3 regions of the Fusibacter sp. QWL-12 genome follow, and region 1 is predicted to be linked to each of the others. Evidence: predicted binding sites of a transcription regulator. Region 1 holds the regulator's gene; each other region holds the start of a gene.
The links. Region 1 encodes HrcA, which represses chaperone genes, less so after heat shock. Its sites were predicted from a motif close to TGTTAGCACTCNNNNNNNNNGAGTGCTAACA; they were not measured.
Positions count from the first base shown of each region.

Region 2: AC4PID_RS06305 (Hsp20/alpha crystallin family protein) is a predicted target of HrcA. The motif match lies at 1,868-1,898, and genes of this name have one in related genera.
Region 3: clpB (ATP-dependent chaperone ClpB) is a predicted target of HrcA. The motif match lies at 4,056-4,086, and genes of this name have one in related genera.

Region 1 covers NZ_CM178745.1:3,579,832-3,585,155, reverse strand. Annotated here, with positions in the region: gene dnaJ (molecular chaperone DnaJ) at 1-307, opposite strand, end outside; gene dnaK (molecular chaperone DnaK) at 376-2,187, opposite strand; gene grpE (nucleotide exchange factor GrpE) at 2,214-2,789, opposite strand; gene hrcA (heat-inducible transcriptional repressor HrcA) at 2,808-3,833, opposite strand; gene hemW (radical SAM family heme chaperone HemW) at 4,056-5,207, opposite strand; gene lepA (translation elongation factor 4) at 5,284-5,324, opposite strand, start outside.
Region 2 covers NZ_CM178745.1:1,229,792-1,235,115, reverse strand. Annotated here, with positions in the region: gene AC4PID_RS06315 (MalY/PatB family protein) at 1-364, shown strand, start outside; gene sstT (serine/threonine transporter SstT) at 499-1,731, shown strand; gene AC4PID_RS06305 (Hsp20/alpha crystallin family protein) at 1,943-2,389, shown strand; gene AC4PID_RS06300 (nucleoside recognition domain-containing protein) at 2,550-3,530, shown strand; gene AC4PID_RS06295 (DUF2177 family protein) at 3,588-3,980, shown strand; gene AC4PID_RS06290 (GT-B fold glycosyltransferase domain-containing protein) at 4,044-4,943, shown strand; gene AC4PID_RS06285 (methyl-accepting chemotaxis protein) at 5,066-5,324, shown strand, end outside.
Region 3 covers NZ_CM178745.1:3,414,723-3,420,046, reverse strand. Annotated here, with positions in the region: gene AC4PID_RS16445 (LemA family protein) at 1-555, shown strand, start outside; gene AC4PID_RS16440 (TPM domain-containing protein) at 573-1,340, shown strand; gene clpB (ATP-dependent chaperone ClpB) at 1,430-4,036, opposite strand; gene AC4PID_RS16430 (DUF302 domain-containing protein) at 4,181-4,573, opposite strand; gene AC4PID_RS16425 (DUF2804 domain-containing protein) at 4,674-5,324, opposite strand, start outside.

The DNA.
Region 1 (5,324 bases):
CGAACATCTCGTTGATAATATCCTCAAATCCACCAAAGCCCTCAAATCCGCCAAATCCTGCACCAGCACCACCATTTTGGTTGACACCTGCATGACCAAATTGATCATAAAGTCGACGTTTTTCAGCATCACTTAAGACTTCATACGCTTCGTTGATTTCTTTAAATTTTGCTTCAGCTTCCTTATCATCAGGATTTCTATCTGGATGATATTTCATCGCGAGTTTTCGATAAGCGCTTTTTAACTGAGCTTCATCAGCATTTCGTTCCACTCCCAGTAGTTCATAATAATCGCTCTTGTTGCTCACACCTCAAACCGCCTTTCTATTGATGAAGGGCATCGTTAGATGCCCTTATTACTGTCATGTCCTGAAATTTAGTCTACCACTTCGTAGTCTGCTTCGTCAACATTATCTTGACCATCATCTTGAGTCGTTTGTTGTGCACCTGCTTGTTCTTGAGCGTATAACTTTTGAGCAATTGGTTGGAATGCATTAGTTAATGCTTCAAAATCTTTTTTAATTGCTTCAACATCATCTGTTGCCATGGTTACTTTTAATGCTTCAATTTTTGCTTTTACATCTTCTTTTTCAGAATCTGATGCTTTATCGCCAATTTCATCCAAAGATTTTTCGATCTCATAGATCATGTTGTCAGCTTTATTTCTCTCTTCAATTAACTCTTTACGTTTTTTATCTTCTTCAGCATGAAGCTCAGCTTCTTTTACTTTTGCTTCGATATCTGAGTCAGATAAGTTAGTTGAAGCAGTGATTGTAATGTGTTGTGTTTTACCAGTTCCTAAATCTTTCGCACTTACATTTACGATACCATTAGCATCGATGTCAAATGTTACTTCGATTTGTGGTAATCCTCTTCTTGCAGGTGGAATACCATCTAATTGGAATCTACCTAATGCGATGTTATCATTCGCCATTTGACGTTCACCTTGTAATACGTGGATGTCAACTGCTGTTTGATTATCAGCTGCTGTAGAGAACACTTGAGATTTTTTAGTAGGAATTGTTGTATTTCTTTCGATTAACTTAGTGAATACGCCACCTAAAGTTTCGATACCAAGTGATAATGGCGTAACGTCTAATAATAATACGTCTTTAACATCACCAGATAATACACCACCTTGAATTGCCGCACCAAGTGCAACACACTCATCAGGATTAACACCTTTATGTGGGTCTTTGCTAGTGAAACGTTTTACAGCTTCTTGTACTGCTGGGATTCTAGTTGAACCACCTACTAAGATAACTTGCTCGATATCACTAGGATTTAAACCTGCATCTTTTAACGCTTTTTTAGATGGTTCCATGGTCATATCTACTAAATGTTTTGTTAATTGTTCAAACTTAGCTCTCGTAAGATCTAAATTCATATGAAGTGGACCTTCAGCAGTTGCAGTGATAAATGGTAAGTTGATGTTAGTAGATTGTGTACTTGAAAGCTCTTTTTTAGCTTTTTCAGCAGCTTCTTTAAGTCTTTGAAGTGCCATTTTATCTTGTCTTAAATCAACGCCGTGTTCTGCTTTGAAAGTTTCAGCCAAGTGATCCATTACAACTTTATCAAAGTCATCGCCACCTAAATGATTGTTACCATTTGTTGCTAATACTTCAAACACGCCATCACCGATTTCAAGGATAGATACGTCGAATGTACCACCACCTAAGTCAAATACCATGATTTTGTGTTGTTTATCCGTTTTATCAAGACCGTATGATAATGAAGCCGCTGTTGGCTCATTGATAATTCTTTTTACTTCAAGACCAGCAATTTTACCAGCATCTTTTGTAGCTTGTCTTTGAGCATCTGTAAAGTAAGCAGGAACAGTGATTACTGCTTCAGTTACAGTTTCACCAAGGTAGCTTTCAGCATCTGCTTTTAATTTTTGAAGAATCATCGCTGAAATTTCTTGTGGTGTATATGTTTTGTCATCGATTTTTACTTTGTGGTCCGTACCCATTTCTCTTTTGATAGAGATGATGGTACGATCTGGGTTTGTGATTGCTTGTCTTTTAGCAGTTTCACCAACTAATCTTTCGCCATTTTTTGTAAATGCAACTACAGATGGCGTTGTTCTATTACCTTCTGCATTAGGGATTACAACTGCCTCTCCACCTTCTAATACTGATACACATGAGTTTGTTGTACCTAAGTCGATACCAATTATTTTAGCCATATATTTTATCCTCCTTATTTTTTAAATTAATGTGATACCTTAACCATACTTGGTCGAATCACTTTATCGTTAAGTTCATACCCATCTTGGAAAACCTCTGTTACATGGTCTTCTTTACCATCTTCAGCTTCAACCGTCATAACTGCGTGATGCTTAATTGGATCAAAAGGCATTCCCAACGCTTCAATTTTTTTAACACCATTTCTGTCAAAGAATTCATCAAGTGATTTTTTTATCATGATGATGCCATCTAAAACCTTACTATCCATGTTTTCAGCTGCACTTGCTTGAAGTGCTCTTTCAAAGTTATCCATAATAGGAAGCATCTCAATCATGAGTTTTTCTGTTCCAAATTTAAAGATATCACTTTTTTCTTTTTCAACACGTTTACGATAGTTCTGAAACTCAGCATTTAATCTTAAATACTTATCGTTTAATTGTCCTATTTCTTCCTGCAATTTTGCTAGCTCATCCACTCCTGTTTCTTCTGTAACCTCTGGAGTTGCTTCAGCAGCCTCGTCTTTTACGACCTCTTCTTCATGACTTTTCTTTTTGCTCATTTCATCATCTACCTTTTTTTTACTCATTTTCTTGCCTGCCATAAGTTCCTCCAACTAGTCTTATAAGTATATTCCTGAAAAAACATCTGACAAAGTGTTACTAATATAATTAACCGTTGATACCACTGAACCGTAATCCATACGTTTAGGTCCTAGGATAAGTATCTTGCCGGCATTATTACCATCAACGTGATAAGAAGATGCGACGATACTACAGTCGTCAAGTGCATCAATCCCAATTTCATTCCCAATTTTAATCGAAAGCTTATTTTCAGGTAATTCATCTAAAAGCTCAACCAATTGGCTTTCATTTTTTAAATACTCAAATATTGATTTTGCTTTTTCTGTATCTGAAAATTCATAGGTGGATAATAAATGGGAAACGCCATCTACATAAAGCTCAGTACCATTTAATCCCTTAAGTGCATCTCTCAAAATCGGTATCAAGTAATCAACGATACCACCAAAAGCGGCTAATTTTTCTTTGATCTTAGAAATAGCTCTTACATCGATATTTTCGATGGTTTCACCACTTAAGTGATCGACCATAGTATCTGAAATTCGATCTAGAATGTACTGCTCTGTATTGGTTAAAGCCAACTGAATGTTCTTTACAATCCCTGTATCTGTAACTAAAATCAATAGAACCTTTGAATCAGAAACCTTTACAAGCTTAAGATTCGCTAATTTACATTTATTAAATTTAGGAATCGAAACAATTGCAACTAATTTAGTAAACTCAGAAAGTAATTTAACCGCTTGTTTCGCGATATCACTTGCCTCAATAATTCTATTGAGCAATAGAGATTGTATTACTTCCTTTTCTCTTATCGAAATGCTGTTTTCCCTAACGAGATAATCAACATACAATCGATAACCTAAATCTGAAGGAATTCTACCTGCAGAAGTATGTGGCTGCAATAGATAACCGAGCTCCTCTAGGTCTGCCATTTCATTTCTAATCGTTGCAGAACTTATACCGAGAGGGTATTTCTTAGAAATTGTTCTTGAGCCCACAGGCTGTGCCGTATCAATAAAGTCACTTATAATGGCTTCAAGTATTTTTAACTGTCTATCAGATAACATTGACTCACCTGCCTTTTGTTAGCACTCAATATTACCGAGTGCTAATTCTATATTTACTTTACAGCAGCACCTTTTATCTGTCAAGTGACTTTTTTTCATTTTAAACTCTATTTACACTCTATTCACAAATGAAGAAGCCTGTATTCTCAATGGGTATAAGATAACCCTTGAAATACAGGCTGAAATGGTACCTTTATCTATATAACCTTTAAATAAGGTCAACTAGTCCATAAACTTCAAAAATACGAGATTTGAAAGATCTCTTCCTTTAGCTGTTAAGGATAAGTGCGTCTCTGTTTCGGATACCAACTCATATCCTTTAAGCTCATGCAAAGCAACTGCATACCGATCTTTAAAATCAATATTGTAGGCCTCATTAATTTTTTCAAATGATATGCCCTCATTTAGCCTTAAACCGAGAATAATGGTTTCGAAAAGCTCTTCTTTCTCATCTAAAAGGGACTCTTCGGTATATTTGGGCTGCATGACTTGCCACTGCTCTATATAACTCGACATTACCGACGAATTTGCAAATCTTTTATGTCCAACTTTTGAATGCGATGAAAGTCCCAGTCCTAAATAAGGTTTGTTTTTCCAATAGGTTAGGTTGTGCTTGGATTCATATCCTGGTACTGAGAAATTGCTGATTTCGTATTGCATTAAACCTATGCTTGCAAGCTCACTTTCTAAAGTATGATACATCTCTCTTTCAACTTCATCATCAGGAAGTTCAACTTTTCCATTAACATATTTTTCATATAAAGGTGTCCCCTCTTCTAATTTCAAAGAGTAAGCAGAGACATGCTTAGGAGAAAGCGTTTTAACCAGTTCAACTGCCTTTTTTATGTCCTCAATGGATTGGTCAGGAAGACCAAACATTAGATCTAAGCTGATATTATCAATGCCAGATCGTTTAATTGCTTCATATGATGTAAGAAAGTCGTTGGTTGAATGAATTCTACCAATTTGCTTCAGTAAAACATCATTGGTCGTCTGAAGGCCCATAGAAATGCGGTTAATGCCTGATGCCGTATAATAATTGAGTTTTTCCTCAGTTAATGTACCAGGGTTTACTTCAAGTGTAATTTCAACATCAGTTGTAAAAGTAGTAACATTTCTTAATTGCTTTAAAACCCGACTGATATAGATACCATCGACGATACTAGGTGTACCACCACCAAAATAGACAGAACCAATTTCATATTTTTGAATCTCTTCTTTATAAAACTCAATCTCATTTGATAAAGCGGTGAAATACGCTTCAATACCATTGTTAATTTCAAATTCAGCGACTCGATGGGATACAAAGTCACAGTAGGCACATTTGCTTGCACAAAATGGAATATGGATGTAAATACCTAATCTTTCTTTCATATGCCCTCCTTAATTGATAGGGATAAAAAGAGCAATCCGAAGATTGCTCCAATAGCGCGTGAAAAAATAATGCTTTCTAATTTTCTTCGAATTTGAGAACAGACAAGAATGCTTGCT
Region 2 (5,324 bases), 1.6 Mb from region 1:
GTTTGTAGCTTGTCAAGCTGCATACGAGCACGGAGAACCTTGGCTTAAAGCCTTAAAGGCATATCTCGTAGAAAATATCCGCTTAATTGAAGACTTTTTAGACGAAAAATTACCTGAGGTAAAGCTAATCAAACCACAGGGTACTTATCTATTATGGCTCGATTTTAGTGCGCTTGGGTTAACACCTGCAGAGCTTAACAGCTTCATAACCGATGAAGCAGGTCTTTGGTTAAATTCAGGGACGATGTTTGGCATCGGTGGTGAGAACTTTCAAAGAATGAATATTACTTGTCCAAAAGCAACACTAGAAAAAGCGTTAGATCAGCTTTATAACGCAGTGCGTATGCGAGTCGCGAACACATAAAAATCTTTTTATATATAAAATAAACTATATTAATATTTCGTAACAAATTACCTTGCTTTTATGACTTCCTATGTTAAAATGGTTGTAATGTTAAACTTTAAACACTAAATAGAGAGAAAAAGTGGAGGTAGGTAGTGAAAGAAATCTTTAAGAAATGGAATGCGCTTAGCATAGTGAAGCGTATTATCGTTGGCTTGGTCATCGGTATACTTCTCGCTGTGGCGATTCCAAAACAGGCAGCTTTTGTCGTGATTTTCGGTTCTTTATTTGTAGGGGCACTTAAAGCCGTAGCACCAATGTTGGTATTTTTCCTAGTTATGAGTGCCATTGCGCAGCATAAAGCAGGACATCAAACGAACATGGGCTCGATCATTAAGTTATACCTTCTTGGTACGTTTTTAGCAAGCTTAATAGGGGTTGTTGCAAGCTTTGCCTTCCCAGTAAGCTTAACCATGGCAGCAGGCGTTGATAGTATTTCTCCTCCAGGAGGCGTGGTTGATGTATTAAAAACACTTCTATTAAATGTAGTCGATAATCCCGTAAAAGCGTTATTTAATGCAAATTACATCGGTATACTTGCTTGGGCAGCTTTACTTGGCTTTATGCTTAGAAGTGCTGCAGATACAACCAAACTGATGATTAGTAATGTTGCAGATGCACTTTCTAACGTCGTTAGATTTATCATCAACTTTGCACCACTTGGCATTATGGGTCTTGTGTTTGACTCAATTGCAACAAGTGGTATTGAATCATTAATGAGCTATGGTCAATTGCTTGTCGTATTAGTTGGATGTATGTTATTTGTTGCATTTGTGGTGAATCCGATCATCGTGTATACACAAATTAAGCAAAATCCTTATCCGCTAGTCCTCAAGAGTATCAGAGTTTCTGGCTTAACTGCATTCTTTACACGAAGCTCTGCAGCAAATATTCCAGTGAACATGGAGCTTTGTGAAGAACTTGGACTTGATAAAGACAATTATTCAGTTTCGATTCCACTGGGTGCAACGATCAATATGGCAGGAGCGGCAATTACCATTTCAGTACTTTCGCTCGCTGCAGTTCATACACTTGGCATCGAAGTAGATATAGCTACTGCACTTATTTTAAGTGTACTTGCTGCAGTAAGCGCTTGTGGTGCTTCTGGTGTAGCAGGTGGTTCGCTTTTACTAATCCCATTAGCATGTAGTTTATTTGGGATTTCAAACGATATTGCAATGCAAGTAGTTGGTGTAGGCTTTATCGTAGGTGTTTTACAAGATTCATGTGAAACAGCACTTAACTCTTCAACAGACGTTATCTTTACTGCTGCGGCAGAGTTTAAACAATGGAAGAAAGACGGTAAAACGATTAAAATTCCTAAATAGTTAAATGTAATGACAAAAAAACTCAGTGATGATGCACAGGCATCTGTCACTGAGTTTTTTTAACGGTTTTTTAAAATTGTAAAAAAATTTTGAAGTGCATTGACAGTAAAAACAAAAAGGTGTATATATAAATTAAGATTAGCACTCGTCAATATAGAGTGCTAACAAAACATAAATTCACATCTATTTTTTATGAAAGGAGTTGTTAAGCATGGCAGGATTAATACCATTCAACAAAAGACGTAACGATTTAATGGGTGTTGGTTTTGATGATTTTCAGAATATGATTGATGACTTTTTTTCAGACACTTGGCCAATGAGAAGAAGCCTCGTCGCAGATACTTTTAAAATTGACGTCCAAGATAGCGAGCAGGCATATCTAGTGGAAGCAGAAATACCAGGTGTTCAAAAAGAGGAAATAAGTTTATCTTTAGATGACGGAAAACTTAATATCTCGGTTAATAAAGAAGAAAATAAAGAAGAAACCAATAAAAACTACATCCACAGAGAAAGACGTATCAGCTCTATGTCGCGCAATATCTTCTTAAAAGATGCAGATGCAGAAGGCATCAAGGCAAAGCTTGAAGATGGTGTGTTGAAGATTGAAATTCCAAAGCGTAACAAACTAGAAACATCTAAAATGATCATGATTGAATAGTAGCCATCCAATTTTTAAAGTTCAATCAAGTTCAATCATATTCGACAGTCTAAAAAAGTCCACTTTCAAGTGGGCTTTTTTCATCTAGCATCTTGCACAAAATTAGTTTATAATCAAACTAATATTTTGAAATTATGCTCGATTAAAGAAAGGTTTGATTATGGAAAAAGTGATTCAAATGATGCTAGAGTCGGGAAAGGTCGGAGTTGAGCTTTCTCTTTATACCATTTTACCGATAATGGTTATAATGATGGCGATCATGAACGTGCTAGACAAAAAAAATATATTGAGCTGGATTGCAAAAGGGGTAGCGCCATTGATGCTCCTATTTGGTCTACCAGGTTTAGGTGTTTTTGCAATCCTCCAAATTCTTTTTATCAGTTTTGCGGCACCTGTGGCTACGCTTAAAATCATCGATCAAGATGATACCATAAGTGATGCTTCTTTGGCAGCGACCTTAGCTGCAATTTTAGTTATGGCACAAGCAAATGCTGTTTTTCCTCTGACATCAGTGGGGTTAAATCTTCCTGTGGGTATTGCAACCTCATTAGTAGGCGGATTAATTGCCAGCTTAATCGCATATAAACTTTTAAAGGGAAAAGAAGCAAATCATAGTAATAAAAACAACATTGAAACGCCCCATTTAAATAAGGACGATTCTGAAAAAAAACTCGATGCAATTGAAGCAACACATAAAAAGAAGAGTATCATCGCACTTTTATTTGAAGGTGGCGAATCGGGACTTGCCATCGTTCTAAAATCCATCCCACCTTTAATCATAGCTGTATTTTTAGTCAATGTTTTAAAAACTGCGGGTATTATTGGTATTTTAGAGACGATTTTATCGCCTGTTCTCACCGCTATTGGGATACCTAGCGTCGCTGTACTTCCTATTGTGACGAAGTTTATCGCAGGTGGTACTGCCATGATGGCGATTATTCTAGATCTTATGAAGCAAGGCCTTATGACCGCTCAAGAACTCAATCGTGTAGCAGGCTTCACCTTAAATCCGCTTGACCCTGTTGGATTAGCCGTACTCGTGGCGACAGGGCCAAGAGTCGCGAAGGTTGCAAAGTCCGCAATATTGGCTGCTGTAGTCGGTATCATCATTCGTGGCATATTGCATCTGATTATTTTTTAATTAAACTGCCTTCTTTGGGGTATTCTTATGTTATAGGAACCTTTATTAGGAGGCAATATGTTGATTCATTTGAGAAATTTTGTGATTACCTTTATTGTTTTCTTCGTAATTGATTTAGCTTGGCTTGGACTCATCGCAAAGAATCTCTATGCGAAGCATCTTGGCTATATAATGGCTGAGAAGGTAAATTGGACAGCGGCGATCTTATTTTACATTCTTTTTATCATCGGTATTTTGTATTTTGCCATTACACCAGCGACGTCTTTGGGAAATGTCGTGCTATCGGGTGCATTATTTGGTTTAATCAGCTATGCAACCTATGATCTTACCAACTTAGCGACGATCAAGTCATGGCCTGTAATCATTACCGTCATTGATCTCGTGTGGGGAACCACTTTATCGACGTTAACAGCTAGCATCAGTTATCTGATTATCGACAAACTAAAATAAACAAGGGCGCACATCTCACATACATACATGTAGAGGTGTGTTTTGCTTTTAAAAGGGGATATCATGAATCGTTTGGGCTTTTTTCTAGGGCATATTCAGCAATTGCCACAAGCAGTATTTTTAATTAAAACATTTGAATCAAACCAATTACAGTCAGAGGTATTAAGAGAATATCAACCCACTATGATGGTTTCAAATGAGGTTGCATCAGCTATACCAGATGAAATTAATGCCTTTTTTCAGGCGAATCAGGTTGATGTGATGGTTTACGACAGCGTTTTAACGGACTGTAAAGTCCCTTTCATAGATAAAATTGAGGCTGCTGCAAGCTTTGAAAAGATTTGCGAAGCAGCTTATCTTTGGATGGATGTGGACAGTTGCTTTATCAACCCACTTCATATAAGTATAAGTGAGAACTTACCTGAGCTCGCCATAAATCCAGTGGACAAACGCAACATAGGCGATCGATATGGAGAGGAGCGCTCTGATTTCTGGTGCTTGCTATCAAAGCATCTTGGTTTGCCTCTAGATTCTCTAAATACGCAATCACCAACAAAGACCATCATATCGAAAGAGCTTATCTATCCTTACTACAATGCTGGGATGTTATGGATCAATGCGCCGAAAGCACTCTTTCAGGAGACCTTTATGGCACTGGAAAACATGCTACGCCTTCCAGAAATTATTGCGATCATCACTGAATCAATGCTTTACAAGATATTTATCCATCAGGCTGTACTGACTTTGATGATTGAAAAACTTTACTATGGAAAAGTAACATCGTTGCCAAAAGGAGTAAATTATCCACTTCACTTGTACTTAGAAGATACATCAAGGCCTGTATTATCTGAACTGGTTAGCTTGAGGTATGATGATTACTTTGACAACAATCAACCACCACAGGAACTATTTACTTATTTTAAAGAGGATTATAAGACGCTAAAATCCAGTTGGTATTATTAGGTCTATAGCATCATCTTTCAACAAAGCAAGTATACTTACTATCATTAGTTGTGATAATATAATATTACGCTGATAAGCATTGTTTGGGGAATAGTTTATCGGAAACCATGTGGGAGGTTATTATGGAGAAAATCAAAGTTAAAAGGAGTATAAGGAAGACCTTTATCCTCATCTTCGTAGGTATCATTGTGTTAACTCAGATCGCAGTAGGCTTGGGGACTACAATTGTTGTAGGATCAGTTTTCACAATGGATAAGAAAAACTCAGTTGATTATTTGGGTCAACAAATTAGTACATCGGTTGAGAACTATTTAAAGGGTTATGAGACGTTAATTCGTTCCATATCTCAACAAGAATTTTCAAAAAAAATCATGTCAGATG
Region 3 (5,324 bases), 170 kb from region 1:
ATCGTTATTGTTGCCATCGTAGTAGTTATCGCCATCTTCGGAGGCATGTTTGTTTCAAAGTACAATCAATTAGTAAGCTTAGACGAAGAAGTGAATTTAGCTCTTAGTCAAATCGATAATCAGCTCCAAAGAAGAAATGACTTAATTCCTAACTTAGTAGAAACCGTTAAAGGCTATGCAAGTCAAGAAAAAGAAATTTTTGAAAGTGTTTCTGAAGCGAGATCAAAACTAATAGGAGCAACGGGAGTACAAGAAAAAGATGAAGCAAGTACTGAATTAAGTGGTTCATTAAGTCGATTATTGGCTATTTCAGAAAATTATCCAGATTTAAAATCAAACCAAAACTTTATTCAGTTATCTGATGAATTGGCAGGAACTGAAAACAGAATTGCAGTAGCAAGACAAGACTACAACACGGTTGCAAATCAATATAATAGAACCGTTAAACAATTCCCTATGATGATTTTTGCTGGTATGTTCGGATTTGATCAAGTCGATTATTTTGAAGCACAAGAAGGTGCTGATCAAGTGCCATCTGTTGATTTTAACAACTAATGACAAGGAGTCGTTTGATGAAACGCTTTATTAAAAGTTTTTCTCTTGTTTGTATCATCTTAACTCTGTTACTATTACCTAGCTTTGGTGCAAATAAGTATCCAGAACCAACCAATAATTTCTATGTTGCTGACTACGCTGGCATTCTCTCTACTGAGACAGAACAACTAATCATGTCTACTTCAGTACCACTTGCCGAGAAAACAGGCGCTCAAATCGTTGTAGTAACCGTTGATTCCTTAGATGGCGCGGATATTGAAAGCTACGCAAATGGCCTATTTCGTCAGTGGGGCATCGGGGATTCTAAGAAGAACAACGGTTTACTCCTTCTTATCGCCTATGAGGATCGTCAATCCAGAATCGAAGTCGGTTATGGTCTTGAAGGCGCATTAAACGATGCTAAAACAGGACGTATACAGGATGATTATTTGATTGGCAACTTTCAAGCTGGTGATTATGATGCAGGCGTCACAGGTACCTACCTAAAGCTCGCAGAGGAAGTTTACAAGGAGTATAATTTAGATGCTTCTGATCTATCTGCTAGTAACGTTTACTACGCGCCAACTGATAATTCTAGTTCAAGCGATTCGGAAATGACTTTGGGAAAATTGATTTTAATCGTAATAGTGATCATTATCATTTTCTTAGACATTATCTTAAATCGTGGTAGACTAACTCGATTTATCATCTATACTGCAGCTCGAAGCTCACGTAGTGGCGGCGGTGGTGGATTTAGAGGTGGCGGCGGTAGCAGTGGTGGCGGCGGTTCATCTAGATCTTGGTAAAAAATAAGGAGAACATGCAACTCATTTAGAGCTGTTTGTTCTCCTTTTTATTTGTGTTCTTAATGCCTGTTTACTTTATAGTTTCCATGTTAATCACCAACAGCACTCTTAGTTATTTCAAACGCCAAGCCCTGCTCTGTTATGACGATCTTAACCTGATCCCCTTCACTCACCGTACCGCTGATAATTGACTTACCCAGCTTCGTCTCGATGTTATGCATGATAAAGCGTTTGACCGGTCTTGCACCGAATACAGGATTATAAGCTTCTCTTGCGATGTGCTCCAGTGCATCTTCACTCACCTCTAGCTGAATTTTTCTATCGCTGAGTCTATTTCTCACTGAATCAATTGAAAGTTTCACAATGCCTTTAATCGCTTCGATGTTAAGCGGTGTGAAAAGTAGAATATCATCTAATCGATTGATTAATTCTGGTTTAAAGGACTTATGAAATAGCTTAAGGACTTCTTCTTTTGCCATACTACTAATCACACCATCGTCTTCTATCGACAAATCTTCCAATAGAATTTGACTGCCAATATTAGAGGTCATGATAATGACTGTATTTTTAAAGTCAACAAGATGTCCTTGTCCATCGGTTAAACGACCATCATCCAGAAGTTGTAAGAGCACATTAAATACATCGGGATGGGCTTTTTCAATCTCGTCTAAAAGGATGACTGAATATGGCTTTCTTCTAACGGCTTCTGTGAGTTGACCACCTTGATCGTAGCCAACATAGCCTGGAGGCGCTCCAATCAGCCTTGAAACTGAGAACTTCTCCATATATTCGCTCATATCGATACGAATGATGTTATTCTCATCGTCAAATAAAGCCTCTGCAAGTGCTTTTGCAAGTTCGGTTTTACCGACGCCTGTTGGACCTAAAAATACAAACGATCCAATGGGTTTAGATGGGTCTTTCAATCCTGCTCTAGCGCGTATTATAGAGTCAGAAACGGCAGTAACTGCTTCATCCTGGCCGATGACACGTTCGTGCAAGAGTGTGTCCAGTCCTAGAAGTTTATCCTTTTCTTCCTCAACTAGCTTTGCCACTGGGATACCCGTCCATTTTGACACGATATCTGCGATTTCTTCTTCTGTCACTTCCTCTTTTAAAAGCTCTGTATGCACTTTATTGTTCTTTAATGCTTCCAGTTCATTATTTAAGTTCACGAGATCGCCGTATTTCAACTGCGCCAAGGTTTCTAAATCATAGTTTCGCTCAGCTTCCTCTATTTTATACTTAACCGTTTCAATTTCTTTCTTAAGGTTTTTTTCCTTGTCGATCGCAGCTTTTTCGACTTCCCATCTTCCCTTTAAAGCGTGAAGCTGTTCTTTGAGTTCAGCAACTTCTAAATCAAGTGCATCTCTTCTTCCAACTGCATCTCGATCGGTTTCCTTTTGAAGTGCCTGATTTTCAATTTCCTTTTGCATAATTTTACGGTTGAGTTGATCTAACTCCTGTGGCATAGAATCGATCTCCGTTCTCAGCATAGATAACGCCTCATCCATAAGATCGATTGCCTTATCTGGTAGGAAACGATCAAGAATATACCTTTCTGAAAGCTGTGCAGCCGCAATAATTGCACCGTCTGTGATACGAACCCCATGGTGAATTTCAAAGCGCTCCTTTAAGCCGCGAAGTATGGCAACTGTATCTTCAATTGAAGGCTCTCCCACCAATATCGGTTGAAAGCGTCTTTCTAATGCTGCATCCTTCTCAATGTACTTACGATACTCGTCTATCGTCGTTGCGCCGATTAATCTCAGTTCACCTCTAGCGAGCAATGGCTTAAGTAGATTGCCAGCATCCATTGCGCCTTCAGTCTTACCAGCACCCACTATCGTATGAAGCTCATCAATAAACAGAATGATTTTACCATCAGAATCCTTGATTTCATCGAGAACTGCTTTCAACCTTTCTTCAAACTCACCTCTGAACTTAGCACCCGCAATTAGTGCGCCCATATCAAGCGCATAAACCGTTTTATCCTTCAGCCCATCTGGGACATCACCAGCGAGAATACGCAAAGCTAACCCTTCTACAACTGCAGTTTTACCAACACCAGGATCACCAATCAGCACGGGATTGTTCTTCGTTCTTCTAGATAAAATGCGAATGGCTCTTCTGATTTCCTCATCTCTACCAATCACCGGATCTAGTTTACCACTTCTCGCCAGCTCCACCAGATCTCTACCGTATTTATCTAACACTTGATAGCCGTCTTCTGGGTTTTGAGAAGTAACTCTCTTATTTTCACGTATCTTTGCGAGCGCTTCTAGAAAACGTTCCTTTGTGATATTAAATTGTTTAACGACTCTTTGATCTTCACCAGTAAGATTATCTAAGAGTGATAGATAGACGTGTTCAACGCTAACATACTCATCACTCAGCTGTTTGGCATAATCCTCTGCATCAATTAGAATTTTGTTAAACTTTCTCGATGCATAGATTTCGTTTTGTTCAGAAACTACTTTTGGCATCTTTTCTAAAATATCCTGTACAAGACTTCTATATTTAGGTAGATCAATGCCTACTTGTGAAAGCACACTGGATATAAGACCGCCTTCATCGCCTATCAAACCATAGTGAAGATGCGTCATATCGATTTGAGAATGGCTGAACTTTATTGCCAGTCTCTGTGCGTTTTCAATGCTTTCTATCGTTTTCTTAGTCATTTTTTCTACATTCATAATTCATCACTCCTTTTTTTGTTAGCACTCTACCGCGTCGAGTGCTAACTTCTAAAATAATTATACCACCTCATCGCCTAGCGTCAAGGTGGCTAATTGTAAAAAAATTATGATGAATTTTCATCTTTTGTATAAATGGATTGATTATTTTGCGGCACCATCGATGGCTAGGATTAATGCGTCCTCTACTTCTTTAGCAAGGGAAGTCAATGACTCATTGGATACCATGCTGGACGGTTTCATAAGGCCAATGAAGCAGCTTCCGTTTTCAGTGTGAATCCCAACTTTACAAGGCAGCATGAAGCCCATATCTATTTCGGCTTCCAAAACAACCTTTGCTTTTGCTGGATTACAGACCTCCATTACTAAAAAATCTTCGTTATACTCTAATCCCTTTTCACGCAGCTTATCCTTAAAATTCAGTTCCCATAAAACGCCAAATCCAACTTGCTTCAGCGTTTCAATTAATCTCTCATGAGATTCGGTTAAATCGTAATTTGACTTTACTTTATAGACATTTGTCATGGTTTGATTCATATATAGCTCCTTTCAATCTCTTCACTAAAGCTATACCCGAAATCTTCATTTACTATCTATGAACTGTGTGACTTAGTCATATTATGGGTATAAATCAATACTACCATTTATTATATACCTTTTCAGCAAAGCCTAAAAAGTGTTTAAAATCAACCTTATCCTTTGCGTCACCAATTAGAGCGAAGCCATCAAAATACCCAAACACCTGATGCTGATCACTTGCTAAAACCCCAAGAGATATTAAAGCCTGTCGATCTAGTATCGGAGTAAATAAAGCTTCAAAAGTGCCATCAGAGGAACTCATTAACCAAGGTCTTAGATAGTCTTCCCCTTCTGACGTCATAGGAATTTTAAAATCGACATCGGTCAGCTTAGAAGCTTTGCCATTGATAAAAAACATATTTTCAGTCGCCTTTGAGGTGTCACCAAAGCCATAGCCCAGATTAAAACTGATCACATCATCGCCAATAAAGCCTTGAGCGGCACTCCAATACCAAGTGTTTTTATAGGTCCAAACCCCACGCCCCCAGTCTAGAAGTCCAAGGGCATTGGTTTTTCGGAATGTGATGATTTCGTTGCCTAGTTTCGCCACACCCTCTGCAGGCATCGCTGTTATTTTTTGATTATAATAAAAGGCATGCTTGTTCTCAGGAAAAGGTGTTGCAATCACCATAGAATCCTCTAGTGCATGCGTCAAATCTATAGATATCTCAAGTTTGCTTTTATCCTTAAAATTTGGGAAGCTCACAAA